DNA from 2 places in the Streptomyces sp. NPDC031210 genome. Region 1 is predicted to be linked to the other one. Evidence: riboswitches for the same ligand, from Rfam matches in the RefSeq annotation. Region 1 holds a riboswitch; the other holds the start of a gene.
What was found. Region 1 has a riboswitch for glycine ahead of gcvP (aminomethyl-transferring glycine dehydrogenase). Riboswitches for the same ligand answer to the same signal wherever they lie in the genome.
Positions count from the first base shown of each region.

Region 2: linked by a shared signal. The riboswitch ahead of gcvT (glycine cleavage system aminomethyltransferase GcvT) and the one ahead of gcvP (aminomethyl-transferring glycine dehydrogenase) in region 1 are both predicted to bind glycine.

Region 1 covers NZ_JBVIHH010000017.1:1,874-14,367, forward strand. The annotation lists gene ACZ45Z_RS27060 (sugar phosphate nucleotidyltransferase) at 1-1,532, shown strand, start outside; gene ACZ45Z_RS27065 (DUF881 domain-containing protein) at 1,608-2,540, shown strand; gene ACZ45Z_RS27070 (small basic family protein) at 2,537-2,869, shown strand; gene ACZ45Z_RS27075 (DUF881 domain-containing protein) at 2,875-3,924, shown strand; gene ACZ45Z_RS27080 (FHA domain-containing protein) at 4,055-4,882, shown strand; gene ftsR (transcriptional regulator FtsR) at 4,900-5,649, shown strand; gene ACZ45Z_RS27090 (bifunctional nuclease family protein) at 5,703-6,176, shown strand; gene ACZ45Z_RS27095 (MerR family transcriptional regulator) at 6,362-6,967, shown strand; gene ACZ45Z_RS27100 (DNA polymerase IV) at 7,035-8,477, shown strand; gene ACZ45Z_RS27105 (PRC-barrel domain-containing protein) at 8,393-8,770, opposite strand; glycine riboswitch at 8,886-8,983, shown strand; gene gcvP (aminomethyl-transferring glycine dehydrogenase) at 9,171-12,056, shown strand; gene ACZ45Z_RS27115 (DUF5999 family protein) at 12,137-12,343, opposite strand.
Region 2 covers NZ_JBVIHH010000006.1:148,055-164,296, reverse strand. The annotation lists gene ACZ45Z_RS13820 (VMAP-C domain-containing protein) at 1-1,649, opposite strand, end outside; gene ACZ45Z_RS13815 (CU044_2847 family protein) at 1,646-2,113, opposite strand; gene ACZ45Z_RS13810 (thioesterase family protein) at 2,172-3,020, opposite strand; gene ACZ45Z_RS13805 (trimeric intracellular cation channel family protein) at 3,117-3,749, shown strand; gene ACZ45Z_RS13800 (M1 family metallopeptidase) at 3,775-5,184, opposite strand; gene ACZ45Z_RS13795 (ABC transporter ATP-binding protein) at 5,283-6,365, opposite strand; gene ACZ45Z_RS13790 (ABC transporter ATP-binding protein) at 6,362-7,447, opposite strand; gene ACZ45Z_RS13785 (ABC transporter permease) at 7,444-8,454, opposite strand; gene ACZ45Z_RS13780 (ABC transporter substrate-binding protein) at 8,533-10,284, opposite strand; gene ACZ45Z_RS13775 (ABC transporter permease) at 10,460-11,458, opposite strand; gene ACZ45Z_RS13770 (enhanced serine sensitivity protein SseB C-terminal domain-containing protein) at 11,852-12,643, opposite strand; gene ACZ45Z_RS13765 (enhanced serine sensitivity protein SseB) at 12,704-13,501, opposite strand; gene ACZ45Z_RS13760 (AAA family ATPase) at 13,625-14,329, opposite strand; glycine riboswitch at 14,573-14,668, shown strand; glycine riboswitch at 14,669-14,776, shown strand; gene gcvT (glycine cleavage system aminomethyltransferase GcvT) at 14,812-15,942, shown strand; gene gcvH (glycine cleavage system protein GcvH) at 16,052-16,242, shown strand, end outside.

The DNA.
Region 1 (12,494 bases):
TCGGCAAGAACACCGACATCATGCGGGCCGCCCGGATCGAGGACGGCGCCGTCATCGGCGACGAATGCCTCATCGGCGAGGAATCGATCGTCCAGGGAAATGTGCGGGTCTACCCCTTCAAGACCATCGAAGCGGGCGCGTTCGTCAACACCTCGGTGATCTGGGAGTCCAGGGGCCAGGCGCATCTCTTCGGTGCGCGGGGCGTCTCCGGCATCCTCAATGTCGAGATCACCCCGGAACTCGCCGTCCGGCTCGCCGGCGCGTACGCCACCACGCTCAAGAAGGGCTCGACGGTCACCACCGCGCGTGACCACTCCAGGGGCGCGCGGGCGCTCAAACGCGCGGTGATCTCCGCCCTCCAGGCCAGCGCCATCGACGTACGCGACCTGGAGAACGTCCCGCTGCCGGTCGCCCGGCAGCAGACCGCCCGCGGCAGCGCCGGCGGGATCATGGTCCGTACGACGCCCGGCGTGCCGGACTCCGTCGACATCATGTTCATCGACGAGCGGGGCGCTGACCTCTCCCAGGCCGGGCAGCGCAAACTCGACCGGGTCTACGCCCGCCAGGAATACCGGCGCGCCTTCCCCGGCGAGATCGGTGATCTGCGCTTCCCCGCCAGCGTCTTCGACTCCTATACGGGCTCGCTGCTGCGGGCCGTGGATACCACCGGTATCAGTGAGGCCGGCCTGAAGGTCGTCGTGGACGCCTCCAACGGCAGCGCCGGCCTGGTCCTGCCCAGCCTCCTGGGCCGGCTCGGCGTGGACGCGCTGACGATCAACCCCGGTCTCGACGAGTCCCGGCCGACCGAGACCGCCGACGCGCGGCGCTCCGGCCTGGTCCGGCTCGGTGAGATCGTGGCCTCCGCGCGGGCGGCCTTCGGCGTGCGCTTCGACCCCGTAGGTGAACGGCTGTCGCTGGTGGACGAGCGCGGCCGCATCATCGAGGACGACCGGGCGCTGCTGGTGATGCTGGACCTGGTGGCGGCCGAACGCCGCAGCGGACGCGTGGCGCTGCCGGTGACCACCACCCGCATCGCCGAGCAGGTGGCGGCGTACCACGGAACGCAGGTGGAGTGGACGACCACCTCGCCCGACGACCTGACCCGGGTGGGGCGCGCGGACGGCACGGTCTTCGGCGGGGACGGTCTGGGCGGCTTCATCATCCCGGAGTTCAGCAGCGTCTTCGACGGTGCCGCCGCGTTCGTCCGGCTGATCGGCCTGGTGGCGCGTACCCAGCTCACCCTGAGCCAGATCGACGCGCGGATCCCGCGGGCACATGTGCTGCGGCGGGACCTGGCGACGCCGTGGGCGGTCAAGGGCCTGGTCATGCGGCACGTGGTCGAGGCGGCCGGCGACCGGGACGTGGACACCACTGACGGTGTGCGGGTCGTGGAGGCCGACGGCCGCTGGGTGCTGGTGCTGCCCGACCCGGCCGAGGCGGTCACGCACCTGTGGGCGGAGGGCCCGGACGACGCATCCGCCCAGCAACTGCTCGACGAGTGGGCCGCCGTGGTGGACAGCGCGGGTCGGTGATCTTGTCCCCACCGGCGTGCCGCGATCGGGCACGCCGGTGGGGCCATTGGGAGTGCGCACCGCCGACGTGCGACGATGTGCGGCATGTCGCAGCAGCGCCCCGATCGGAGCCCCACCAAGAAGCCGGCTGCGCGGCCCGATGCGTCCATGTCGCTGCTGACCAACGTGATGGATCACAGCCTTGACGACGGATACGCCGAGGCCGCCGCGCGGAAGTCCGCAGCAGGTGTACGTGGTCTGCCCCGCACGTTGCGGGCGAAGTTGGGCCTGGCGGCGGGCCTGGTGCTCGCGGCGGTCGTGGTGACCGTGGGCGCGGCCCAGGCGCGGATAGCGGCCCCCACGCTGGCCAAGGAACGCGAAGAGCTGATCAACCGCATCCAGAAGGGCACCGCAGAGGCGGACAAGGTGCAGCGGCGGGTGGACGCGCTGCGGGATTCCGTCAGCAGGATGCAGAGCCAGGCGCTGAAGGAGCACGGCGGCGCCAAGGCCGATCTCCTGGCGCTGCTGGCCGGTTCGACGGAGGTCACCGGGCCGGGTGTGAAACTCGTCGTGGACGACGCGAAGGAGGCGGAGTCCAGCGGCGGCGGACCGCGCGAGAGCAGTGGTTTCTCGGACACCGGCCGGGTACGTGACCGAGATATGCAACGCGTCGTCAACGGCTTGTGGGAGTCCGGTGCCGAGGCCATCTCCGTCAATGGGCAGCGGCTTACGTCACTCTCGGCGATCAGAGCCGCGGGAGACGCCATACTGGTCGACAACAAGCCACTGGTACCGCCTTATACGGTGCTGGCGGTGGGGGACGGGCAGCGGCTCAGCACCGCGTTCCAGGACAGCGCGGACGGCCAGTACCTGCACGTGTTGCAGGAGAACTACGGCGTACGCACCAGGATTTCCGCCGAGAGCGAGGTCAGGCTGCCGCCCGCGCCAAGTTTGATCGTTCGTACAGCAAAGCCGCAGGCCGGCGCCGCGAAATCGGACGGCGCCGACACAGGGAAGGGCACATCGTGATCGCCGTACTGGGCCTCATCGTGGGAGTCGTGGTCGGACTTGTGGTCCGACCCGTGGTGCCGACGGTGGTCGAGCCCTACTTGCCGATCGCTGTCGTCGCGGCGCTGGACGCCGTCTTCGGTGGTCTGCGCGCGATGCTGGACGGCATCTTCGACGACAAGGTCTTCGTGGTCTCCTTCCTGTCGAACGTCGTCGTCGCCGCGCTGATCGTCTTCCTGGGCGACAAGTTGGGCGTCGGCGCCCAACTCTCCACAGGCGTGGTCGTCGTGCTGGGTATCCGGATCTTCTCCAACGCCGCCGCGATCCGCCGGCACGTCTTCAGGGCGTGAGGCGGATGTCGACGAACGAGACACCCGGGCCGGAGAAGAACGAACCGGACAAGCGCGAAGCGGACAAGCACGAACCGGCGAAGAACGAGCCGGCGAAGAACGATCCCGGGAGCGAGCCGGAGAACGGGCCGGAACCGCGGCCGGAACCGCGGCCGGACCGTCGGCCGACCGATCGGCAGCCGATGCCTCCCGCGAGCCCGGGCGTGCCCGAGCGGCCGCCGGCGGGAGACGACGCGAAGGGCGTACGACCGGAAGGCACGCCGTCGGCCGGGGACGACACGGCCGGTGCCGCCGCCCCGGAGCCGGCCGCGGAAGTGGGGACCGGGGAGCGTCCGGAGACCGGTCGGCAGCGGCTTTTGGCGAGCCTGTGGCCGCCGCGCCTGACCCGGGCTCAACTGATCGTCGCTCTCCTGCTGTTCATTCTCGGTCTCGGGCTGGCGATTCAGGTACGTTCCACCAGTGACAGCAGTGCGCTGCGGGGCGCGCGCCAGGAGGACCTGGTGCGGATCCTGGACGAGCTGGACAACCGCTCCCAGCGGTTGACGGACGAACAGCGGCGCCTGGAAGGGCAGAAGACCGAGCTGGAGAACAGCTCGGACCAGGCCGAGGAGGCCCGTAAGCAGACCGTGGAGAAGGAACAGCAGTTGGGTGTGCTGGCCGGGACCGTCGCGGCGCAGGGGCCCGGCATCAACCTGGTCATCGACGATCCCACGCACTCCGTCGAGGCGGACAAACTGCTGGACACCATCCAGGAGCTGCGGGCGGCCGGAGCCGAGGCCATTCAGGTCAATCAGGTACGTGTCGTCGCGAACACCTATCTCTCGGATGTCCGGGGTGGCGTGGAGATCGACGGCAAGCGGGTCACACAGCCTTACCGTTTCAAGGTCATCGGCAGGCCCGCTGACCTGGAACCGGCGCTGAACATCCCTGGCGGGGTGGTGCAGACGCTGGAAAAGGAGCAGGCCAAGGTGGCTGTGACCCGTGAGGAGAAGATCATTGTGAGCGCCTTGCGAGAGGCGAAGCGGCCTGACTACTCTCGGTCGTCATCGCAGTGAGGCGGTCACCTATGGCGATGGCCCGGGGAGGGCATGAGGTAACGGGGGGTCGACGCACCGTGTACGTGGTGTGTGATGGAAACTGTCTGAAGGCCACGGACGTTCACAGGATGTCCGGATCGGCCGGTGTGTGCATCGAGGGTTCGTCCTGCCCCACGGGCGGGTCTGTTTCGTTCAAGGGGAATCGCCCGTGAAGTTGTTTGGAAAGCTGTTCGGCAAGAGCGCACGCCAGGAGGGCGGGCCGGCGCGGCACCGCGCCCAGCGCCAGTCCGATGAGGGCGCCGCCGGCGAGGAGCGCCCGCTGTTCCGTGACGAGGTCGGCGGTCCGTCCGGGGGGCACGGCGCGGGTTCCGTTGACCCCTCCGGGGCAGGCCGCATAGGTTCCCAGGAACCATCGGCCGCACGCACGGGTGGAGGGTCTTTGCCGGTATGTACGAGGTGCGGGCACCGGAACGCCGAGGCGAGCCGGTTCTGCTCCAACTGCGGTGCGCCGCTGCGTCCGGGCGCCCAGCCCGAGCGCGCGTCCGAGACGACCTCGACGATCTCCATCTCGGGACTCGAGGCCTATGACGCGGAGGCGACGGGCCAGACCCTGACGCCGTCGCTGTCCCCCGAGGCCCAGGCGGCCGTCGACGCCCTTCCTCCGGGTTCGGCGCTGCTGGTCGTCCGCCGGGGCCCGAACTCCGGCAGTCGTTTCCTGCTGGACGGCGAGCTGACGACGGCGGGGCGGCATCCGCAGAGCGACATCTTCCTCGACGACGTGACGGTCTCGCGCCGCCATGTGGAGTTCCGTCGCGGCCAGGACGGCGGCTTCACGGTTGCCGACGTGGGCAGTCTGAACGGCACCTACGTCAACCGTGAGCGGATCGACTCCGTCGCCCTCGCCAACGGCGACGAGGTGCAGATCGGCAAGTACCGCCTGGTCTTCTACGCGAGCCAGCGAGGCGCCGGTATCTGACCGGCCAGGGAAGGCATATGCGCCATACACCGACAGGCGGTGCCGGCTCGGCCGGCACCGCCGCCTCGGACAGCAAGCCGGTGAGCATCGGCACGGTGCTCACCTTGCTGCGCGAGGAATTTCCCGAGGTCACCATCTCCAAGATCCGCTTCCTGGAGGCCGAGGGACTGGTCGAACCGAAGCGCACGCCTTCCGGGTACCGCAAATTCACCGCGGCGGACGTCGAGCGGCTGGCCGGCGTCCTGCGCATGCAGCGGGACCACTATCTGCCGCTGAAGGTCATCAAGGAGCATTTGGACGCCCTGGAGCGCGGCGAGCCGGTGCGGCTGCCCGCCCCCGCCACGCCCTCCCGTGACCTGGTGGAAGGTGTCCACGACCCGGACGGGGAGCGGCCGACGGCCGTCCGGATCGGGCGGGCCGAGCTGCTGGCCGCCGCCGAGGTGGAGGAGGCGGCGCTCGCGGACTGGGAGTCGTACGGCCTTATCGTCCCCGACGCGGAGGGCACCTACGACGTCGAGGCCGTCACCGTGGCCAGGCTTGTGGCCGATCTGGGGCGCTTCGGTCTCGAACCGCGCCATCTGCGGGCCGTGAAAGCGGCCGCCGAACGCGAGGCCGGCCTGGTCGAACAGGTCGTCGCACCCCTTCGTCGGCACCGTAATCCGCAGACCAGGGCGCATGCCGAGGCCACCGCGCGAGAGCTGGCGACACTGTCCGTACGGCTCCACGCGGCGCTGGTCCAGACCGCCCTGCGGGTTCGCCTGCAGTGAGCAAACGAGTGCCCGACTACCCAAACCGGCCGGGCACGTCCTAGGGTTGCTATGTGAACGAGCTCGACGTCGTGGGTGTCCGGGTGGAAATGCCTTCCAGCCAACCGATCGTGCTCCTGCGGGAGGTGGGAGGCGATCGCTACTTGCCCATTTGGATCGGGCCAGGGGAGGCGACCGCCATTGCCTTCGCCCAGCAGGGCATGGTCCCTGCCAGGCCGCTGACGCACGACCTTTTCAAGGACGTGCTGGACGCGGTGGGCCAGGAGCTGACGCAGGTCCGCATCACGGACCTGCGCGAGGGGGTGTTCTATGCCGAACTGGTCTTCGCCAGCGGCGTGGAGGTCAGCGCACGGCCGTCCGACGCGATAGCGCTGGCGCTGCGCACCGGTACGCCGATCTTCGGTACGGACGGTGTGCTGGACGACGCGGGGATCGCCATCCCGGACGAGCAGGAGGACGAGGTGGAGAAGTTCCGCGAGTTCCTCGACCAGATCTCGCCCGAGGACTTCGGCACCAACAGCCAGTGACTTCGGCCGCCCGGCGGCTAATTCAGGCCAAACCTTTCAGCCTTCCCCGTCTCGGGACACGAGAAACCACTCGTAGGGTGATTATCACTCGGCGTGGCGAGCGCGGCGATCGTTGACGCACCCCGGGTGACTGCATACCGTCGATATGGCAGGTCCCGTCCGGGACGTGGAGGACGGAGGGCGGCGTGGCAATCACCGGCGACGGTATGGCGGCGGAAGGGGCGTTGCCGCTCCACTCGGGCGCGGCGGCGAACCGTGCACCGGCACAGGCCGCGGCGGTGTCGGGAGACCGCGAGGCGCAGACCATCGGCTACCGCGGCCCCACCGCGTGCGCGGCGGCGGGCATCACCTACCGGCAGCTCGACTACTGGGCGCGTACGGGCCTGGTGGAGCCGAGCGTCCGGCCGGCCTACGGTTCCGGCACGCAGCGGCTCTACAGCTTCCGCGACGTCGTCGTCCTGAAGATCGTCAAGCGGCTGCTGGACACCGGGGTGTCGTTGCAGAACATCCGTACCGCCGTCCAGCACCTGCGCGAGCGCGGCCTGGCCGATCTGACGCGGATGACGCTGATGAGCGATGGCGCCACGGTCTACGAGTGCACCTCGCCCGACCAGGTCGTCGACCTGCTCCAGGGTGGCCAGGGTGTCTTCGGCATCGCCGTCGGAGTGGTGTGGCGCGATGTGGAAGGCGCGCTGTCCCAGTTGCACGGCGAGCGGGTGGACACCGGCGAGACGCTGATCGGGAAGAACCCGCACGACGAGCTGGCGCGGCGGCGCAACCGGGCGGTCTGAGCGCGCGGGCGCCGGTCCGGGCCCGGCCGGGGGCCGATTGTCAGTGGCGTAGGGCAGCATCAGACATGTGAGACGTGCGCCGACGATCCTGCATCTGGACATGGATGCGTTCTTCGCGGCCGCCGAGCAGGCGGCCAAGCCGAGCCTGCGCGGGAAGCCCGTGGTCGTCGGCGGGATCGGGCCGCGCGGCGTCGTCTCCACCGCCTCCTACGAGGCCCGGGTCTTCGGTGTCCGGTCCGCCATGCCCACCGCCCAGGCGCGCCGGCTGTGCCCCAACGCGGCCTATCTCAGTCCGCGCTTCACCCTCTACCGCCAGGTGAGTGACACGGTCATGGAGCTGCTCCAGGCGCTGTCGCCGCTGGTGGAGCCGCTGAGCCTGGACGAGGCGTTCGTGGATCTGGAAGCGGGTGGCGTCGTGGCCCGGACGTCGGTCGTGCGGGCCGTGGGCGAGCGGCTGCGCCGGGACATCCATGACGCCACCGGTCTGACCGGGTCCGTGGGGCTCGCCGGGGCCAAGATGCTGGCGAAGATCGCGTCGGAGGCGGCGAAGCCGGACGGCCTGGTGGTGATCGAGCCGGGCACCGAGCGGGAGCTCCTGGGGCCGATGCCGGTCCGGACGCTGCCCGGCGTGGGCCCGGCGACCGCCGAGGCGCTGCGGCGGGCCGGCATCCACACCGTCGCCGAGACCGCCGAGGCCGGGGAGGCCGAGCTGGTGCGGCTGCTGGGCAAATCCCACGGCGCCGGGCTCTATGCCATGGCGCTGGGCAAGGACGACCGTCCGGTGGTGGCCGATCGCGACGCGAAGTCCGTCTCCGTCGAGGACACCTTCGAGGTCGACGTGACCGACCGGACGCGGGTGCGCGCGGAGGTCCTGCGGCTCGCCGACCGCTGCGTGGAGCGGCTGCGGGCGGCCGGGCGCTCCGGACGCACGGTGGTGATCAAGGTGCGGAACTACGACTTCTCGACGCTGACCCGCTCCGAGACCCTGCGCGGGCCCACCGACGATCCCTCCGTCGTCCGGGAGGCGGCGACCCGGCTGCTGGAGACGGTCGACACGACGGGCGGGGTCCGGCTGCTGGGCGTGGGGGTGAGCGGGCTCGCCGACTACACCCAGGAGGACCTGTTCGCCCAGCTCGCGACGGAGCGGGAGGCGCAGGAGACGGCGAACGCGGTGGCCGAGCCGGCGGTGGACGTGACGGGCGGCGGGGAGCCCGAGGAGCCGCTGCCGCGGCGCTGGTATCCGGGGCTGGACGTGGTGCACGCCGAGTACGGCGCGGGGTGGGTGCAGGGCAGTGGGGTGGGAAGAGTGACCGTGCGCTTCGAGACACCGTGGTCCGCACCGGGAAGGGTGCGGACCTTTGCCGTCGACGACCCGGAGCTGCGGCCGGGGGAGCCCTTGCCGCTGGTGGGCGGCGAGCCGGGAAGTCAGTCCTCCGCGCCGGCGACCCGGCCGAAGTCCCTGTCGCCGGCCGAGGACACCGAGTCCGGTGAGGAGATATCGAGCCGGTAGTGGTGGTAGAGCTGGAGCTCCTGCTCGGGGGAGAGGTGCCGGCCGACACCGAAGTCCGGGGCGTCCTTGATCAGCTTGCGGTCGTAGGGGATGTGCAGCACGTCGCCGACCATCTCGCTCGGCTCCAGCGGCACGAACGCGTCCCTGCCGAACAGGCCCGTACGGACGGCGGCCCACTCCGGTTCTCCGGTCGCGTCATCGAGGTAGACCTCGTCGATCGTGCCGATCTTCTGGCCGTGCCGGTCGAACGCTTTGCGGCCGATCAGGCTCCGGGGATCGATGTCACTTTGCACGGCCCCTCCACGTTGGTCGCAACTGCCCTGTGACAACTACCAAACGGCACATTTCATGCCCCGGCCACTCGAAGGATCCCCCAGGTGGCACGCTGGTAGGCTGGCGAATGGCTGCAGACCCCATGCGGGAGAGTCCTTTGTCGTTCGCGACGGGGGCGCCGAAGGAGCAAATCCTCCCCGGAATCTCTCAGGCACACGTACCGCATGGACGAGGTCACTCTGGAAAGCAGGGCGGGCCACGGACAGCACAGCACCGGAACCCTTCCTCACCGACGGTGAAAGCCGGGCCGCAGCGGCGGTCCGGTGAAGCTCTCAGGTTGAGATGACAGAGGGGGAGGCCGTCCGGGCACCAGCGCCGTGGTGCCCCTCGTAGGTCGTATTGACCAGGAGGCCCCCGCAGATGACCACCAATCGCATCTCGTTGACCGAGCTCGAGCGCGGTACCCCCTTCGAGTACCGGCACATCGGTCCCGACCACGAGGCGCAGGCGAAGATGCTCGCGCACGTCGGTTTCGGCTCGCTGGACGAACTCACCGCCACGGCCGTACCCGACGTGATCAAGAGCGCCGAGGCGCTGGGGCTGCCGCAGGGCCGTTCCGAGGCCGAGGTCCTGGAGGAGCTGCGCAGCCTGGCGGACCGCAACCAGGTCCTGTCTTCCATGATCGGCCTCGGCTACTACGGCACGTTCACCCCGCCGGTGATCCTGCGCAACGTGATGGAGAACCCGTCCTGGTACACGGCGTACACGCCCTACCAGCCGGAGATCTCGCAGGGCCGCCTGGAGGCGCTGCTGAACTTCCAGACGATGGTCGCCGACCTGACCGGGCTGCCCACCTCCGGCGCGTCCCTGCTGGACGAGGGCACCGCGGCGGCCGAGGCCATGTCCCTCTCCCGCCGCGTCGGCAAGGTCAAGCAGGGCGTCTTCCTGGTCGACGCCGACTGCCTGCCGCAGACCATCGCCGTGCTCCAGACCCGCGCCGAGCCGACCGGCGTCGAGGTCGTCGTCGCCGACCTGAGCGACGGCATTCCCGCCGAGATCGCCGAGCGCGGCGTCTTCGGCGTCCTGCTCCAGTACCCGGGCGCCTCGGGCGCGGTCCGCGACCCGCGCGCCGTGATAGCGCGGGCGCAGGAGCTGGGCGCGGTGGTCACCGTCGCCGCCGACCTGCTCGCCCTGACGCTGCTGACCTCGCCCGGGGAGCTGGGCGCGGACATCGCCGTCGGCACCACGCAGCGCTTCGGTGTCCCGATGGGCTTCGGCGGACCGCACGCCGGCTTCATGGCCGTACGCGAGAAGTTCGCCCGCAGCCTGCCGGGCCGCCTGGTGGGCGTCTCCGTCGACGCCGACGGCAACAAGGCATACCGCCTCGCCCTGCAGACCCGCGAGCAGCACATCCGCCGCGAGAAGGCCACCAGCAACATCTGCACCGCGCAGGTGCTGCTCGCCGTCATGGCCGGAATGTACGCCGTTTACCACGGCCCCGACGGTCTGGCGGCCATCGCCCGGCGCACCCACCGCTACGCCACCGTCCTCGCCGAGGGGCTGCGCGCCGGCGGTGTGGAGATCGTGCACGACGCGTACTTCGACACGCTGACCGCACGGGTCCCCGGCCGGGCCGCCGAGGTCGTCGCCGCCGCCCGTGAGGCTGGTGTCAACCTCCGCCAGGTCGACGCCGACCTGATCGGCATCGCCTGCGACGAGACCACCGGGCGCGGACAGCTCGCCGGTGTCTGGGGCGCCTTCGGCGTCCAGGGCGACATCGAGCAGCTCGACGCGGCCGCGGCCGAGGCCCTGCCGTCCGCGCTGCTGCGCACCGACGACTACCTCGCCCACCCGGTCTTCCACCAGCACCGCTCCGAGACCGCGATGCTGCGCTACCTGCGCACCCTCGCGGACAAGGACTACGCGCTGGACCGCGGCATGATCCCGCTGGGCTCCTGCACGATGAAGCTCAACGCCACCACCGAGATGGAGCCGGTCACCTGGCCGGAATTCGGCCAGCTCCATCCGTTCGCGCCGGCCGGCCAGGCACAGGGCTACCTCACGCTCATCCAGGAGCTGGAGGAGCGGCTGGCCACCGTCACCGGCTACGACAAGGTCTCCCTCCAGCCGAACGCCGGCTCGCAGGGCGAGCTCGCCGGTCTGCTGGCCGTGCGGGCCTACCACCGCGCCAACGGCGACGAGCAGCGCACCGTCTGCCTGATCCCGTCCTCGGCGCACGGCACCAACGCCGCCAGCGCCGTCATGGCCGGCATGAAGGTCGTCGTCGTCAAGACCGGTGAGGACGGCGAGGTCGACGCCGACGACCTGCACGCCAAGATCGAGCAGTACCGCGACCAGCTCGCCGTGCTCATGGTCACCTACCCCTCGACGCACGGCGTGTTCGAGGAGCACATCACCCAGATCTGCGCCGCGGTGCACGACGTCGGCGGCCAGGTCTACGTCGACGGCGCCAACCTCAACGCGCTGGTCGGCCTCGCCGAGCCGGGCAAGTTCGGCGGCGACGTCTCGCACCTGAACCTGCACAAGACGTTCTGCATCCCGCACGGCGGCGGCGGTCCCGGCGTCGGCCCGGTCGGCGTCCGCGCCCACCTGGCGCCCTACCTCCCCAACCACCCGCTGCAGCCCTCCGCGGGCCCGGAGACGGGCGTGGGACCGATTTCCGCGGCGCCCTGGGGCTCGGCCGGCATCCTGCCGATCTCCTGGGCGTACGTCCGCCTGATGGGCGGCGAGGGCCTCAAGCGCGCCACCCAGGTCGCGGTCCTGAGCGCCAACTACATCGCCAAGCGGCTGGAGCCGCACTACCCGGTGCTCTACACCGGCCCGGGCGGGCTGGTCGCCCACGAGTGCATCATCGACGTCCGGCCGCTGACGAAGGCGACCGGTGTGAGCATCGACGATGTGGCCAAGCGCCTCATCGACTACGGCTTCCACGCGCCGACGATGTCCTTCCCGGTGGCCGGCACGCTGATGATCGAGCCGACCGAGAGCGAGGACCTCGACGAGCTGGACCGTTTCTGCGACGCGATGATCGCCATCCGTGCGGAGATCGAGAAGGTCGGCACGGGGGAGTGGGACAAGGACGACAACCCGCTGCGCAACGCCCCGCACACCGCGAACGCGCTGGCCGGCGACTGGGAGCACGCCTACACCCGCCAGGAGGCCGTCTTCCCGGCCGGCGTGGTGGCGGCGGAGAAGTACTGGCCGCCCGTACGCCGGATCGACGGTGCCTACGGCGACCGTAACCTCGTCTGCTCCTGCCCCCCGATGGAGGACTACGACGGCTGACGCGCCGCCTCACATCAAGGGCCCTCGGCATGCCGCCGGGGGCCCTGTTGTCCTTCTGGTGCGCTTCTCGCGTGCGCGGATCAGGCGGCGGTCACGACCCGGGCGCCGCCGAGCGGGCGGTGCGGGGCGATGACCTGCCCGTTCGGCAGGAGCTCACCGGTGTCCTCGAAGAGGAGGACGCCGTTGCACAGCAGGCTCCAACCCTGCTCCGGGTGGTGTGCCACGGGATGCGCGGCCTCCCGGTCGGTGGATTCCGCTGACGGGCATGGTGGCTGGTGCTGACACATGGATGTTGTCTTTCGCTGCGGTGTGGTGAACGTCGTCTTGCGGCTCGATGAGGTGGTCATGGCCGCTCCCCCGTTTCATCGGTCGGTCACAGTGTTGCCCTACGGGAGCGATTCCGCAGGGATTTCGCAGCAGCGGTACTCACTCGATATT
Region 2 (16,242 bases), on a different contig from region 1:
TCGCTGTCGCACGACTCCCAGGCGTCCACGTCCAGGCCGAGCCAGGCGGCCGGCAGGAAGAACTCCACGAGGGCGGTCTCGGGGTCCTCGCGCACTTTGGTGCGCAGCACCCGCCGGATGTCGTCGACCACCTGCTCGCTGCCCGCCTCGGTGTCCCTGACCAGGGCGAGACGGTGCGGCTGGCGGTCCGACCGGGCCCAGATCTGGTAGGTGAAGCGCCGCCCGGTGGGCGCGGGCAGCAGTTCCACCTGGACGCGGGGGGCGCACGCCGAGGCGTTCGGGGCGTCGGCGGCGGCCGGCCCGGCGGGGCGGGCGGCGGGCTCGGTGGCGGCCAGGTCCGCGCGGAACTGCCGGATCGCCGCCCCGTCCACGCCCGAGCGGGCGGCGACCCGCTCGACCCACGCGTCGAGGTCCTCGGCCGGGTAGCTGCCGGCGGCCCGTTCGTCGGCGCTGATGCGCACCACCCCTTGCAGCAGGGGCGGCACCAGCGCTCCGGCGGCGCAGTCGAAGCCCTCCAGGACGTCGACGGCGTCGGCCAGGCCGGTGACGGCGGGGAGTTCGGGCGCGTGCGGCAGGACGCATTCGATCAGGGCGCGCGGGTCGGTGCGGGTGCAGTGGGCCAGCAGGCCGGAGAGGTCACGGCGCTGGCGGGTGGTCAGGTACTCGCCGGGGCGTACCGTGCGCGCGGCCCGTCGCAGGCGCCCGGCGGCGGCGTCGTACGGATCGTCGGGGCCGCCGGCCGATTCGTATTCGCCTACCAGGTCCAGGAGTTCGGGGATGCCGCGGCGGACGCTGACCGCGAGGGCGACGAGGCGTTCGAGGTCGGCCGCCGGGCCCGCGGAGGGCCGGCCGAGCCGCGCGGCGAGCCTCTCCTCGCATCCCAGGACGGCGTCCCGGCCCCTCAGGACGCCCTCCAGCGCGACGAGTAACTGCTGGACCCCGCGCCGCGCGGTGGGCACGGCCGAGGGCGGGAGGCCGGGGAGTTCGGATTCGATGGCGGGCACGCTGATGGCGTACATCGTCGCCGGGCCGGCGCCGCCGGTGGCCGCCTCCGCGGGCCGGTGCACGGCCGCGACCAGGCCGACCACCGCCTGGCGTTCGCGGTCCCACAGCGGCCCGCCGCTGAAGCCCTCGGTGACCTGGGCGCCGCCCAGGACGTCCAGCGCGATCCAGGGCGGCGCGGAGACCCGGGGCACGGCGCGCAGCGTGGGCAGCGGATTGCCGCTCGCCCATAACGCGATGACCTCGTCGGCGTAGCCGTGCTGGAGGAACGGCGCCGGTTCGGCTCCTTCGGGCGGCCCGTCCGTCAGCTCCAGGACGGCGAGGTCGCCGTGGTAGGGCAGCCGTCCGGGCACCGCCGGTTCGCGCCCGGCCGCCGTGGCCCGCGGCGGTACCCACATCTCGCGGACGACCCGCGCGGTCAGGTCCCGGCCGGGGGCGACGTGGGGCATCCGGAGGGTGACGGTCTCGCCGCCGCCGGGGGTCTCCTGGGAGAAACGGTCCGCGCCCAGGGCGCTGTTGACGACATGCGCGCAGGTCAGGACGAGGCGTTCGGCGACCAGTACGCCCGCGCCCACCGGCTGCCGGTCGTCGCGTACGCAGACGAAGGAGTGGTGCAGCGGGGTGTCGGGGCCGGCGCCGGGGATCACGTCGGTGTCCCGCCGGCCTCACCCGCGCCACGGCCGAGGTTCCAGGTCGCGGAGACGGTGAAGCTCGCCTCGCCGTTGCCGGAGAAGACCCCGAGGCTCAGGTCGGAGCCGAGCGTGACGCCGAACTGGACGGTGACCTCGTCCGGGCGGTGGCTGCCGCTCGCCAGGGAGCGGTGGATCTGGCCGAGGACGCCGCCGAGCGGGCGCAGCGCCTCTTCGAGGACCTCGCCGCCGCGGGTCAGCGCGCGGGCCGCGCGGCTGTCCACGCTGACCGGCTGGGCGGAGCCGAAGCCCCCGGGGAGTTCCAGTTCCCCGTCGTCGTCGGGGTGTTGGCGGCTGTCCGGCTCCGGATCACGCCGCTTGGCGGGCCCGGTGCCGACGGGCTCGGCCCGCAGCCATACGACCGTCTCGTCATCGATTCTCAGCGCCACGTCCCCCATGGCGATCAGTCTGACACGCGGCACCCGGTCACCGCCCGCGCTTTCGCGTCACTCCTTGCCCGGGCGCCGCACCCGGCGGCCCTCAGCGTCCGAGCGGGGAGCGCGCCAGTTGCCGGGACTGGGCGACGAGGCGGTCCTGGGAGTCCCAGACCTCGGCGTCCTCCTCCAGGAAGCCGCCGGCCATGTTGCGGGTGGCGATGGCGACGCGGAGCGGGCCGGGGGCCGGCCGGCAGCGGATGTGGGTGGTCAGTTCGACGGTGGGCACCCAGCCGGACAGGCCCAGATCGAAGGCGGTGGGCGGCAGCCCGTCGACGGCCAGCAGCAGGGAGAGCGGGTCGTGCTCCCGGCCGTCGGCGAGACCGAACCAGGCGCGCATCTCGCCCTTGCCGGACGGTGCGCCGACGGCCCAGCCGGCGGTCGCCGGGTCCAGCCGGAGGTCGAGCCGGGCCGCGATGGCCGTGCTGCCGGGGATGGCGGGCCGCCCGCCGGGGGCGCTGTCGGCGCCCAGGCAGTGTTCGTAGGGCGGGATGGCGGGCGGTTTGGCGGTCGTGCGGACGTCGTCGGGCAGGGCGCCGAGGTCGCCGTACGCGGCGAGCACCCGCAGCCGCTCGACCTCGTTGCCGTCCTCGTCGAACTGCACGAGGCTCGCGGTGCCGGTGGACATCGTGCGGCCGGTGCGGACCGTCTCGGTGCGGATGACGGCGGGGCCGGGCACGGAGGCGGTCAGGTAGTGCGCGGTGACCGAGAAGGGGTCGGGGTGCGGGAGGGCGTCGCCCAGCGCGCGGCCCATCAGGGCGAGGAGGTAGCCGCCGTTGACGGCCTGAATGATCGTCCAGCCCGCGGAGAGGTGCGCGTCGTAGACGCCGGGGGCGCGACGCGTGACCGCCGTGTCGCGGTCGAACTCACTGTTACCTATGGTCACCAATGCCATGGCATGCACGCTACACCGAATAGTTACCGACCGGTAGTGTCAGTTTTGACGACCGCCGGGGAAAGTCGGCGCCGGCGGGCCTGAGACCATGGCGCCATGCTTCACGTGCTCTACCTGGTCGGCATCGCGGCCTTCGCCGCGAGCGGCGTCCTGGCCGCCTACCGCGCCAACATGGATCCGTTCGGCGGGCTGGTCCTCGCCTTCGCCGCCTCCATCTCCGGCGGGACGCTGCGCGACCTCGTCCTCGACCGGCAGCCGCTGTACTGGACGCACGACTGGGTGCTGCTGACGGTGATCATCTGCGTCGGCGTCGGCACCATCATCTACCTGCGGTTCTGGTCGCTGCCGCATAAATCGCTGCTGGTCGTCGACGCGGTCGGACTGGCCGTGGTCACCGTGATCGGGGCGCGCGCCGCCATCGCGGCGGGCGCCACCCCGCTCGCCGTGATCATCCTCGCCGTGCTGACGGGAGTGGCCGGCGAGGTCATCCGCGACGTGCTGTGCGGGGAGTTCCCGCCGCTGCTGCTGCGCGAGGACGTGTACGCCATCGCCGCCCTGGCCGGCGGCTGCTGCTACCTGGGCCTGCACCACCTGGGCACCGGCGCCACCCCCGCCGCCGCGATCTCGGCGGGGGTGGTCTTCGCCCTGCGGATGGCGGCGGTCTACCTCGGGCTGCACCTGCCCCGGCCGCAGCAGCTCGGCGGCCGGGGCCCGCGCGACGCCGCCTGACGCCCGGCCGCCGGCGGGGTCGGCGCTACTTCGCCGGCAGCGCCGGCTTGGTGTCGGTGTTCAGCCAGGTGTCGAAGAGATCGTCCAACTGCTGCCCGGAGATCTTCTCGGCGAGCGCGACGAACTGCGCGGTCTCCGCGGTGCCGTAGCGGTGCTGCGAGGTCCAGGCCGGCAGCAGTTGGAAGAACGCCTTGTCGCCGATCCGCTCGCGCAGCACCTGGAGAGTCATCGCACCCCGCTGGTAGACGGCGGAGGAGAACATCGTGTCGCGCTGCGGGTCGCCGATCCTGACCTTCCAGAAGTCGGAGACGCCCGGGCGGGCGATGTAGCTCGCGAGGAAGGAGTCGTGCGCGCTGCGCTCGCCCTTGTGCTCGCTCCACAGCCACTGCGCGTAGGTGGCGAAGCCCTCGTTGAGCCAGATGTTCTTCCACCGCTTGACCGAGACCGAGTCACCGAACCACTGGTGGGCCAGCTCGTGGACGATGGTGCTCTCGTTGCGGACCGCGGAGTAGACCGGCTTGGACTGCACCTCCAGCGAGAAGCCCGCCTGCGGCATGTCGTCGACGATGGCGCCGGTCTCTTCGAACGGGTAGGGGCCGAAGACCTTCGACCAGTAGTCGGTGGCCTCGGCGGTGATGCCGTAGACGTCGACCTGGCCGGTGGGCAGGGTCGGGTCGGTGGCGACGTAGATGGGCGTGCCGCCGGGCGTGGTGCCGGTACGGACGTCGAACTTGCCGATGGTGGCGGTGGCCAGGTACGTCGCCATCGGGCGCCGCTCGCGCCAGTGGGCGTAGGAGCGGCCGTGCGCCTCGCCGGAGGCCACCAGCCGGCCGTTGGAGACGCCGGTCAGGCCCTTGGGGGCGTCGATGCGGATGTCGTAGGTCGCCTTGTCGCTGGGGTGGTCGCTGGAGGGGAACCACGTCGAGGCGGCGTTCGGCTCGCAGGCGACGAAGACGCCGTCCTTGGTCTTCATCCAGCCGTAGTCGGAGCCGAAGACGATCGGGCCGCTCAGCGCCTTGGGGACGCCGCCGTAGACGACGGTGGCGGTGAACTTGTGGCCGCGGCGCAGGCGGGAGCCGGGCGTGACGGTGATCTCGTCGCCGTCCCTGGTGAACCGCGCGGGCCGGCCGTTCACGCGTATCGAGTCGACCTTGAGCTGCTGGAGGTCGAGGTCGAAGGAGGAGAGGTTCTCGGTGGCCCTCGCGGTCAGCGTCGTCCGGCCGTCCAGGCGGCCGGAGCCGGGGTGGTAGCTGACGCCGAGGTCGTAGTGCAGGGCGTCGAAGCCGCCGTTGCCGAGCCGGGGGAAATACGTGTCGCCGACCCCGGGGGCGCCGGCGGAGGACCCGGGCCCGGCGGCGATGGTGGCGGCCGAGGCCACCGCCGTGGCCAGGGCGAGCCAGCGGGTGGTACGACGCCCGGAACGGGAGAGTGCCATGAGCCGTCCTTTCGAACACACGGATAAAATCGAACAACCGCGCTGACTCTGCACTCTCCCGCCCCGTCTCACCCGGGACTTTGCCAACTCGTCATGTGCTACGCGCCCGTTGGCTCCTCGCTCCCGCCGCCGGTCTCCCCGGGCGCGTTCTCCGGGTGGTGGCAGGCCACCTGATGGCCGGTCCTGAGCGCGACCAGCGGCGGCTCGGTGGTGGCGCACACGTCGGTCGCCTTCCAGCAGCGGGTGCGGAACCGGCAGCCGGAGGGCGGGTTGATCGGCGACGGCACATCGCCCGTGAGCAGGATCCTGTCGCGGTCGGTGCGCCGCTTGGGGTCGGGCACCGGCACCGCGGACAGCAGCGCCTTGGTGTACGGGTGCATCGGCGAGTCGTAGAGCGACCTGCGGTCGGCGAGCTCCACGATCTTGCCGAGGTACATGACGGCGATACGGTCCGACACATGCCGGATGACCGAGAGGTCGTGGGCGATGATGACGTACGTCAGGCCCAGCTCCTCCTGGAGGTCGTCCATGAGGTTGACGACCTGCGCCTGGATGGAGACGTCCAGCGCGGAGACCGGCTCGTCGGCGACCACCAGCTTCGGCTTGAGCGCCAGCGCCCGTGCGATGCCGATGCGCTGGCGCTGGCCGCCGGAGAACTCGTGCGGATAGCGGTTGTAGTGCTCCGGGCTCAGGCCCACCAGATCCAGCAGCCGCTGCACCTCCTTCTTCACCCCGCCCTCGGGCTCGACGCCCTGGAGGCGGAAGGGGGTGGAGACGATCCCGCCGATGGTGTGCCGCGGGTTCAGCGAACCGTACGGGTCCTGGAAGATCATCTGGACGTCGCGGCGCATCGGCCGCAGTCGGCCCGCCGACAGGTGGGTGATGTCCTTGCCCTCGAACTCGATGGAACCGCCGGTGGGTTCGTCGAGCCGGGTGATCAGCCGGCCCATCGTCGACTTGCCGCAGCCGGACTCGCCGACCACGCCGAGGGTCTCCCCCGGCAGGACGTCGAAGTCGATGCCGTCGACCGCCTGCACCGCCCCGACCTGCCGCTTGAGCAGGCCCTTGGTGATCGGGAAGTGCCGGACCAGACCGCGGACCCTCAGCAGCGGTTCCGCGTCTGGGGAGCTCTCCGCCTTCTGGAGCGGGATCTTCTTCTGGGCGTCAGTCGTCTCGGTCACAGCTTCGGCGCAATCTCTTGGGTCCAGATACGCTCGCGCTCCTCCGGCGACATGTGGCAGGCGGAGGAGTGCCCGCCCGCCACCTGGCGCAGCTCGGGGCGCACCGTGCGGGTGACGTCGTCCTTGGGCACGTCCGCGTACGGGCAGCGGGGGTTGAAGGCACAGCCGGACGGCACGTTGATCAGGCTGGGCGGCGAGCCCTTGACGGGGATCAGCCGGTCGGTCTGGTCGCGGTCGATGCGCGGCATGGAGCCGAGCAGGCCCCAGGTGTAGGGGTGCTGGGGGGCGGAGAAGACCTTCTCCGCCGGGCCGCGCTCCACACACCGGCCGCCGTACATCACCAGCAGGTCGTCGGCCAGTTCGGCGACCACGCCCAGGTCGTGGGTGATGATGACGACCGCCGAGCCGAACTCCTTCTGCAGATCGCGGATCAGGTCCAGGATCTGCGCCTGGACGGTGACGTCCAGCGCGGTGGTCGGCTCGTCCGCGATCAGCAGTTCGGGGTTGTTGACCAGCGCCATCGCGATCATCGCGCGCTGGCGCATGCCGCCGGAGAACTGGTGCGGATGGTCGTCGACCCGCTTGTCGGGCTGCGGGATGCCGACCCGGTCGAGCATCTCGATCGCCCGCTTGCGCGCGGTCTTCTTGTCGACGTCGTTGTGGACGCGGTACGCCTCCACGATCTGCTGGCCGACGGTGTAGAAGGGGTGCAGGGCGGAGAGCGGGTCCTGGAAGATCATCGCCATCTCGCGGCCGCGCAGCTTGCGGACCTCGTCCGGATCGGCGGACACCAGCTCCCTGCCGTCCAGCCAGATCTCGCCGGACATGCGGACGTTCGCGCGCTGGCGGCGCGAGGCGCGGTGCAGGCCCATGACGGCGAGCGAGGTCACGGACTTGCCGGAGCCGGATTCGCCGACGATGCCGAGCGTCTTGCCCTTCTCCAGGGTGAAGGAGAGGCCGTCGACGGACTTCACCAGGCCGTCGTCGGTGGGGAAGTGCACTTTGAGGTCGCGCACGTCGAGGAAGGCGGCGGGGCCGGCGTCGGCGGCCGGCTCGGTCTTGTCCTCGGAGGAGTCGGTCACGAGAGCCTCACCCGCGGGTCGACGGCGGCGTACAGAACGTCCACCACCAGGTTGCATATGACGATGAAGAACGCGGCGAGCAGGGTGACGCCGAGAATGTTCGGAAGGTCGTTGGCGTTGATCGCCTCGACGGCGAAGGCGCCGACTCCCTTGAGCGAGAAGACCTGTTCGGTGATCAGCGCACCGCCCAGCAGCAGGCCCAGGTCCATGCCGAAGACGGTGATGATCGGGGTGAGCGCGGCCCGCAGGCCGTGCCGTACGACGACCTCGCGCTCGCGCAGTCCCTTGGCGCGGGCGGTGCGGATGTAGTCCTCGCTCAGCGTCTCCAGCATGCCGGCCCGGGTGAGCCGGGCGTAGAGCGCGGAGTAGAGGAAGGCCAGCGTCACCCAGGGCAGGACCAGGGTCCGGGCCCAGAGGAAGGGATCCTCCAGCAGCGGCACGTAGTCGCTGCGTTCGAAGATCGGCCACTGGTAGGTGAACAGGGCCAGCGCCAGGGCGCCGGTGAAGAACATCGGGAGGGAGACACCGGCCAGGGCGACGCCCATGGCCAGCCGGTCGAAGAGGGAGCCGGGGCGCAGCGCGGAGAGCACACCGGTGGCGACACCGGAGACGACCCACAACACGGCGGCACCGGCGGCCAGCGACAGCGTCACCGGGAGCCGGGACTGGATCTCCGGCCACACCTCGATGTGCGTCTTGAAGGAGTAACCGAAGCACGGCACATGGCACTTGGCCGCTTCCGGACCGAATGAGTAGTCGACGCCGACGAAAATGCCCTTGAGGAAATCCCAGTACTGCTCGTACACGGGCTTGTCCAGGCCGAGGTTCTTCTTGACCGCGGCGATGTCCGCGGGCGTGGGGGCCTTTCCGATGTACTGCTGGGCAAGCTGGTCGGTGGTCTGCCCGGCGAGCTTCGGCAGCAGGAAGAAGATGCCGAAGGTGACCGCGCTGACGATCAGCAGCAGGAGCACTGCGCTGATCAACCTGCGGATGATGTACGAGAACACGGGGATGCGGCCTCGGCGCCGCGGGCCGGTGGCTACCGGCCCGCGGACACCAATGCCTTCACCTGCCTTCCAGGGCTGCTACTTCTTGACGCCGATGTTGAGGTAGTCGTACTGACCGCTGAAGGCCGAGGTGGACACCAGGTTGGTGGCCTTGGGCGAGCGGTACATCAGGACCTTGAAGTAGGTGAGCGGGACGATCACGGCCTGCTCCATCGTCTTCTTGTCGATCTCGGCGTACGCCTTCTCGCGCGCGGCCTTGTCGGTGTTGGCGATGGCGGTGTCGAGCAGTTGGTTGATCTCCGGGTCGTCCAGCTCCGACAGGTTGGTGTTACCGGACTGGCTGATCGCCTTGCCGTTGAGGATCTGCTGGAGGTAGCCGTAGCCGGTGGGGAAGTCCGAGCCCCACTGCATCATCATCAGGCCGACGTTGTTCTTCTTGTTGAACTTCGGGACGCCCGCGTAGTCCGAGAAGTACTTGCTCGACGGGTAGCTCTGGATCTTGGCGTTGACGCCGATCTTCTTCAGCGAGTCGACGACCGTGGTGGCGGCGTCCACCTCGTCCTGGCGGTCGTTGCGCGCCAGGATGGTGGTGTCGGTCTTGCCCGCGCCGCACTTGTCCCAGTGCTTCTTGGCCTCGCTCAGGTCCAGCTTGTCGCCCTGGTACTTCTGCGGGTACAGGTCGTACTTCTGGTAGCCGTCGATGTCGGTGGGCAGGACCGTGGAGGCCACGTCACCGCGTATCGGGCCGCCGAGCGAGGTCTGCACGGCCTTCTTGTCGATGGCGTACTGGACGGCCTTGCGGCACTCGGGGTTGTCGAACGGCTTGATCTTGGTGTTGATCGCCGTGTAGATCAGGCGCTGACCGAGGGTGTTGTCGGTGTTGGCCTTCGCCTTGGAGTCGGTCAGCAACTGGGCCTGCGTCTGGCCGTCCACACCGCGCCCGGCCAGGTCCACCATGGTGTTGCCGGACTGGAGGTCCTTGTCGATGGTGGACTGGGCCACCTTCAGCTTCAGGACGATCTTGTCGGGCAGTTGCTTGCGCAGCGGGTCGTTCTTGGCCGACCAGTTCTCGTTGCGCACGAGGGTGAGCTGCTTGCCCTCCTCGTAGCTCTCGAACTTGTAGGAACCGGAGGAGACGACGGACTTGGTGTAGTCCGCGCCCTTGTCCTTCGCCTGCGGTACGGGCGCGGTCTGCGGGGCGCTCACCAGGTAGTCGAACTCGGCGAACGGCTTCTTGAGGTGGAAGACGACCGTCCGCTCGTCCGGGGTCTCGATGGACTTCAGGCCGTCCTTGCTCTTGTCCTTGTAGGGACCCTTGTAGCCGCCGTCGTTGTCCTTGAGGAACTGCTGGAAGTAGTTCGGGCCCAGCGAGAGGGTGTCGCGCGCGAAGTTGCTGCGCTCGACGGCGTACTTCACGTCCTGGGACGTGATGGCCGAGCCGTCCTCGTACTTCAGGCCCTCGCGCAGCTTGTACGTCCAGGTCTTGCCGCCGTCGCTGGGCTTGCCCATCGACTCGGCGAGGTCGGGGACCAGCTCGTTGCCCTTCGGGCCGGGGCCCGGCTTGAAGGTGGTGAGCGGGCGCGCGTAGAGCCGGCTGAAGTTGTAGACGAAGGCGTAGTACGTGTTGCCCGGGTCGAACGATTCGGGGGCGTCGCTCAGCGCGTAGCTGAGGGTGCCGCCCTTCTCGTCCGAGGCGTTCACGACACCCTTCGTCGCCGCGTTCGCCCCGGCCGATTCGCCACCGGAATCCTTACCTCCGCTACAGCCGGACAGCACGAGTCCCGCGCTGGTGAGGGCCGCGATTGCCGCGACCGGAACTGACCTTCGCATGGTGGTGGGGTCCCCTTCGGTTGGTCGGGAAAGCTCTGGAATCTGACGAGAGACGGAGCCCTTGATCGAGGCTGTGAGGCTGCGGGGTGTCGAGACGGTGGGGGCTGTCGAGACGGTGAGCTGGTGGGAACTCTTGGGACGGTGCGGAGTTCTGAGGTCGGCGGGCCCGGCGGCGTCAGCGGCTGCGCGGGTCCAGGGCGTCCCTCAGGCCGTCGCCGAGCAGGTTGAACGCCAGCACGGTGACGAAGATCGCGAGGCCGGGGACGACCATGTACTGGGGGTCGACCTCGTAGTACTTGACCGCCTGGTTGAGCATGCCGCCCCAGGACGCCTGGGGTGGCTGGATGCCGACGCCCAGGAAGCTCAGCGCCGCCTCGAAGAGGATGTTGGAGGGGATCAGCAGCGTCGAGTAGACGATGATCGGACCCACCAGGTTGGGCAGCAGCTCGCGGAAGAGGATGAACGGCCCGCGCGCACCCATGCCGCGGGCGGCGTCCACGAACTCCCGCTCGCGCAGCGACAGGGTCTGCGCCCGCACGATCCGGCCCATGTACGGCCAGTTGAAGAACCCGATCACGAAGATCAGGACGGAGATGTGCAGCGGCAGCCCCTCCAGCCCGAACGCGCCGCCCTGGAGGGAGGCGGAGATCGCGATGGCGAACAGCAGCAGCGGGAAGGCCAGGAAGACGTCCATCATCCGGCTGATGACCGCGTCCACCCGCCCGCGGTAGAAGCCGGCGACGACACCGAACACGGTGCCGATGGCCACCGACAGCAGGGTCGCGCCGAAGGCCACGATCAGCGACACCCAGGACCCCTCCAGGATCCGGGCGAGCAGGTCGCGGCCGAACTTGGGGTCGACGCCCAGCGGGTGGTCCGCGCTCATGCCGCCCAGGTCGCCCTTGGGCAGCGTCGTGTTGGGATCGATCAGCGACTGGTTGGGGCTGTTGGGGTCCAGGCCGAGCAGGGACTGGATCGGGCGGGAGAGCGCGGCGAGGGCGATCAGCAGGACGACGACGAGGGCGCCGGCCACCGCGACCTTGTCGCGCCGAAAACGCAACAGGGCGATCTGGCCGAGCGAGCGTCCCTCGATCCGCTTGCTCTCCACGCCTTTCAGCACCGCTTCCGGCTGCGCCTCGGCAGCCGCCCCGGTGGTCTCGATCGGTGCGGTCACGGTGCCCTTGACCCCTCTCGGCCGACGGTGGCCGGCCCATGCCCGCCGCTGTAGCGGCCTGATTCACATCACTGGTGCACGCATCGGCGGGGCCTCACGCTCGTTCCCGTTGGGGAGAGTTCGGAGGTTCGCGCGGACGCCGGTCTGAACGACGCTCGTACAAAGAGCCGGAGCTCTCTGCAGCCGGAGTCTTCATCCGATTCGCGATCACTCACCAGCCCCAGAGGTGAATGGATGCGTAACTGTGATGTGGTCAGCGGGCTTCCGTTATACGGACAGCGGTGGCGCCTGAGCGGAGCGCGCCAGGGTGCAAAAGGGACTCAACCGGCGGCCACAAGAGGCGAATTCAGGCCAAGAACGGCGCGTTAGGGTCTCGTCCGGTGGCGGCCGTGGTCAGTACGGACGCGGGTATCCGTAACCGTAGGAGGGCGCGGCGGCGGGCGCCTGGCCGTAGCCGTCGCGGTCGAAGAAGGGGCGGGCCGAGGCGCGCATCCACATCCCGACGGGGTCGTACTCGTCGTTCATCGCGACGGTCGAGACCGGCAGCCCGTCCGGCACCGCGCCGATCGACTGCTGGATCATCAACCGGGCGGATTCCACCGCGAGTTGGCCGGTGTCGTACAGATCCAGGCCGATCGCCAGATAAGGGGCGCCCAGGGCGGGCTGCACCCAGGCCCGGCGCAGCGAGCGGACCGCGGGCGTGCGGTGGGCGTTCTGCGCCAGGAGGGCGTAGAACTGCGGGATCTCGATGACCGGTTCGCTGATCCGCAGCGGCCCGGCGGGCAGGCGGTCCAGGCCGCCCGCGATACGGCGCAGGTCCAGCCACGGGATGCCGACACCGCCGCCGGGAGCGTGCGGATTCAGCCACAGGCCCCAGCGGTCGGGGAAGAGGGCGGCGGCGATCTCGGGGCCGGTGACGAGTTCGTGGTCGCGGTTCCAGCCGGAGGCGGCGAGTTCGGGGGCCGAGGTCACACACGGGGCGTAGCCGAGGCCGTCGACCTCCATGTTTCCGTACTGCGCGTCGGGCATACCGGCCCGGCCGTGCCAGAGCAGCATCCAGACCTGACCCGCGGCGAGCGCGTGCAGCAGTGCCTCATAGGTGTCGTAGCGACCGGGCGAGACCTGCCGCAGCATCTGCTCGACCTGTCCGGCCGCCGCCGCTCCCTGATGCGCACCCGCGCTCACGTGGTCCGTCCCTTCTGTCAGCAGGGCACGTGGGGTGCGCCCGCCCGTCATCCAACCAGCTTACGAGGGGTCGCGAGAGTAGAAGGGCCGCACGCGCTCCAGCAGCCAGTCGGCGACCGGGTCGCCCTGGGCGAGGTCCAGCATGACCAGTTGTACGGGCCAGGGCACCGGAACGGCGCCGAGCGCACGTCCCAGGGCCGTCAGGGCCGCCTCGCGGGCGGTGCCGTCCTGGAGCGCGGCGGGCGTCGTGGCGACCTGAACTCCGACGAACAGCGCGGGCGTGTCGCCCTCGACACTGGCCAGGGCACGCCGGGCAGTCAGGACAAATCCGGCACCGGAGAACTCCAGTCCGGCCGCGGCCAGGAAGTCCACCGGCTCGTCCTGCCAGTCGGGCTCGAACAACCGCACCCGGCCGCCGCTCGCCGGGCCGTCCGCCTCGCCGCGCCCCACCCGGCACAGTTCCGCCACCGCCGCCGGGGGCAGCGGGACACCGATCGTGCCCTCGGGATTGACCGCGATGCCGATCCGCGGCGGCAGGCCGCGGGCGAACTCCCGAGCGGGTGCGACCGTGAAGGACAGGTGCGAGCCGACGACCCGCGCGAACTCCTGCTCGGAGCTGAAGACCGGGACGTAGACCTCCCCGCCGATCTCGACGGTGGGCAGGTCCAGGCCGCCGGCGCCCGGCCCCGCGCTCTGGGGGCCGCCGCCGTTGGGCAGGGGCACCCACACCAGGCTGCGGCCCAGGACCTCGACGATCCGGCCACCGGCGCCGGGGTGGCCGACGGCGGCGGCCAGCACCTCTTCGAGCTCGTTCGCAGGCCACGCCAACTGCGGTATCCCCATGTCAGGAATGCTCATGTCCACCCACCCGTTCCGAACCGCGCTATCTGGCCAAAGACCCTAGCGGCACCGGAGGCGGCGGTCGAAGGCGGCGGCGGGTGGCGGTCGGGAGCGGCCGGCCGGCGGGCCCGGCCCGGCCCGTCAGCCGAAGGCGACCGCCTCCAGCGCGCTCGCCGCCGGCCGGTCCAGCAGCGTCACGGACGCGAACCCGGCCGGCAGCCCGGCGCTCTCCGCGCCGCCGACCAGCCGGCCCACCGCCCGGCGGTGCCGCGCGAAGGCGTACCCCGACACCCCGCGTCCTCGGGACGCCTGCCCCGACAGCGCCACCGCGGGCGGCACGTCGAGCAGCACCAGATGCAGGCCGCGGCCGCCGCGCCGGGCCGACCGGGCGAGCCAGCGGCGCACCCACGCGAGCGTCCCGCAGTCGTGCACCACCACGCTCTCCCCCGACCGCAGGGCGCGGCGCAGGCCGAGGTAGTGGGCGGCGCGGACCAGCGGGCGGTAGAGGCCGTAGGGCAGGCGGCGCAGGCGGCCGCTCTCGAAGCGGGCGCGGACGTCCTGCGAATCGATGCGGTGCACCGCCGCGCCCCGCCCGTCCAGCGGCGGCACGACGCGGTGCATCAGGGTGCTCTTGCCGCTGCCCGGCAGGCCGGAGACGACCACCAGGTCGCCGGCCGGAAAGCACATGGTGGCCGCGGGGCGGCCGGTGCCCGCTCCCCTGAGGTCCAGGACCTCGGCGCCGCGTCCCGGGCGGACTACGGCCGGTGACGGGCGGCGGCGCCCGGGCACCGCGGCGGTGTGCCCCGCCCGGGCGGTGTGCGGGGGCGTGGCTCCCGCGGTGGTCACGCCTGCGGCTTCGCTGTGCACCGTGATCGACCTCCCGGTCCTGTGCTGGGTCCGGCTCGCGACCGTCCCCTCCCCGCAGAGTGTCAAGGAAAGGTAATGGCCATCAAGGCGATTGCCCGATCCGTCCGGCCCGTGAACGGGTGGGCGCCCGGGACTGCTGCATCCGGCGACGTCGTGCAATGATGTCGGCGCCACGTGCACACTCGCGCTCAGCCGTGCACAGCCAACTCCATACCGGCCGCTTGAATCCGCGCGGGAGAGTCCCCGGCCGCCACGGCGGGGCGCCGAAGGAGCAAGTCCTCCCTTGAATCTCTCAGGCCCCTATACCGCGCGGGCGAGGCAGATCTGAAAAGCGAGCCGCAGCGGTGCGGTTCCACCCAAGGTGCAAACCGGCCCGTTCGCGGGATCCCGGTGAACCTCTCAGGTTCCGATGACAGATGGGGAGACTTCGTCTTGTCACCCATGTCTGGGAGCCCGGAACCATGACTGATGCCCCCCGCCGTACCGCACTGGATGCCACGCACCGTGCGCTCGGCGCGACCATGACCGACTTCGCCGGCTGGGACATGCCGCTGCGCTACGCCAGCGAGCGCGACGAACATGTCGCCGTCCGCACCCGCGCCGGCCTGTTCGACCTCTCCCACATGGGCGAGATCACCGTCACCGGCCCGCAGGCCGGCGACCTCCTCGACCACGCCCTGGTGGGCAACATCGGCGGCGTCAAGACCGGCCGCGCCCGCTACACCATGATCTGCGACGCCGCCGGCGGCATCCTGGACGACCTGATCGTCTACCGCCTCGAAGAGGCCGAGTACATGGTCGTCGCCAACGCCTCCAACGCCCAGGTGGTGCTGGACGCGCTGACCGAGCGGGCGGCCGGCTTCGACGCCGAGGTCCGCGACGACCGGGACGCCTACGCGCTGATCGCGGTCCAGGGGCCGCAGTCGCCGGGCATCCTCAAGGCGGTGACCGACGCCGACCTGGACGGCCTGAAGTACTACGCGGGCCTGCCCGGCACCGTCGCCGGCGTGCCCGCGCTGATCGCCCGTACGGGATACACCGGCGAGGACGGCTTCGAGCTGTTCGTCCGGCCCGCGGACGCGGTCGCCCTGTGGGAGGCGCTGACCGAGGCCGGCCGGGACGCCGGGCTCGTGCCCTGTGGCCTGTCCTGCCGCGACACGCTGCGCCTGGAGGCGGGCATGCCGCTGTACGGGCACGAGCTGACGACGGCGACCACGCCGTTCGACGCGGGCCTGGGCCGGGTCGTGAAGTTCGACAAGACCTCCAACGGCGGTGACTTCGTGGGCCGCGCCGCGCTGGAGGCGGCCGCCGCGCGCGCCGAGGCCAGCCCGCCGCGCAAGCTCGTCGGCCTGATCGCCCAGGGCCGCCGCGTCCCGCGCGCCGGCTACCCGGTCGTCGCGGCCGCCGACGGCACGGTCATCGGCGAGGTCACCTCCGGCGCGCCCTCCCCCACCCTGGGCAAGCCGCTCGCCATCGCCTATGTCGACGCGGCGTACGCCACCCCGGGCACCGAGGGTGTCGCGGTGGACATCCGTGGAAGCCATGAGCCGTACGAGGTCGTCGCGCTGCCCTTCTACAAGCGGCAGAAGTAGCACCCGTACCGCACCGCGCACCGCGGTCGTGCCACCGGCGCGCCCGGCGCGTCTCACTGTGCAAGACCCCGTTTCACGATCACACCCTCGCGTACAGGAGAATCGAGCCATGAGCAACCCCCAGCAGCTCCGCTACAGCAAGGAGCACGAGTGGCTGTCGGACGCCGAGAACGGCGTCTCGACGGTCGGCATCACCGAGCACGCGGCCAACGCGCTCGGCGACGTCGTCTACGTGCAGCTTCCTGAGGTCGGCACCACGGTCACGGCGGGCGAGACCTGCGGTGAACTGGAGTCGACCAA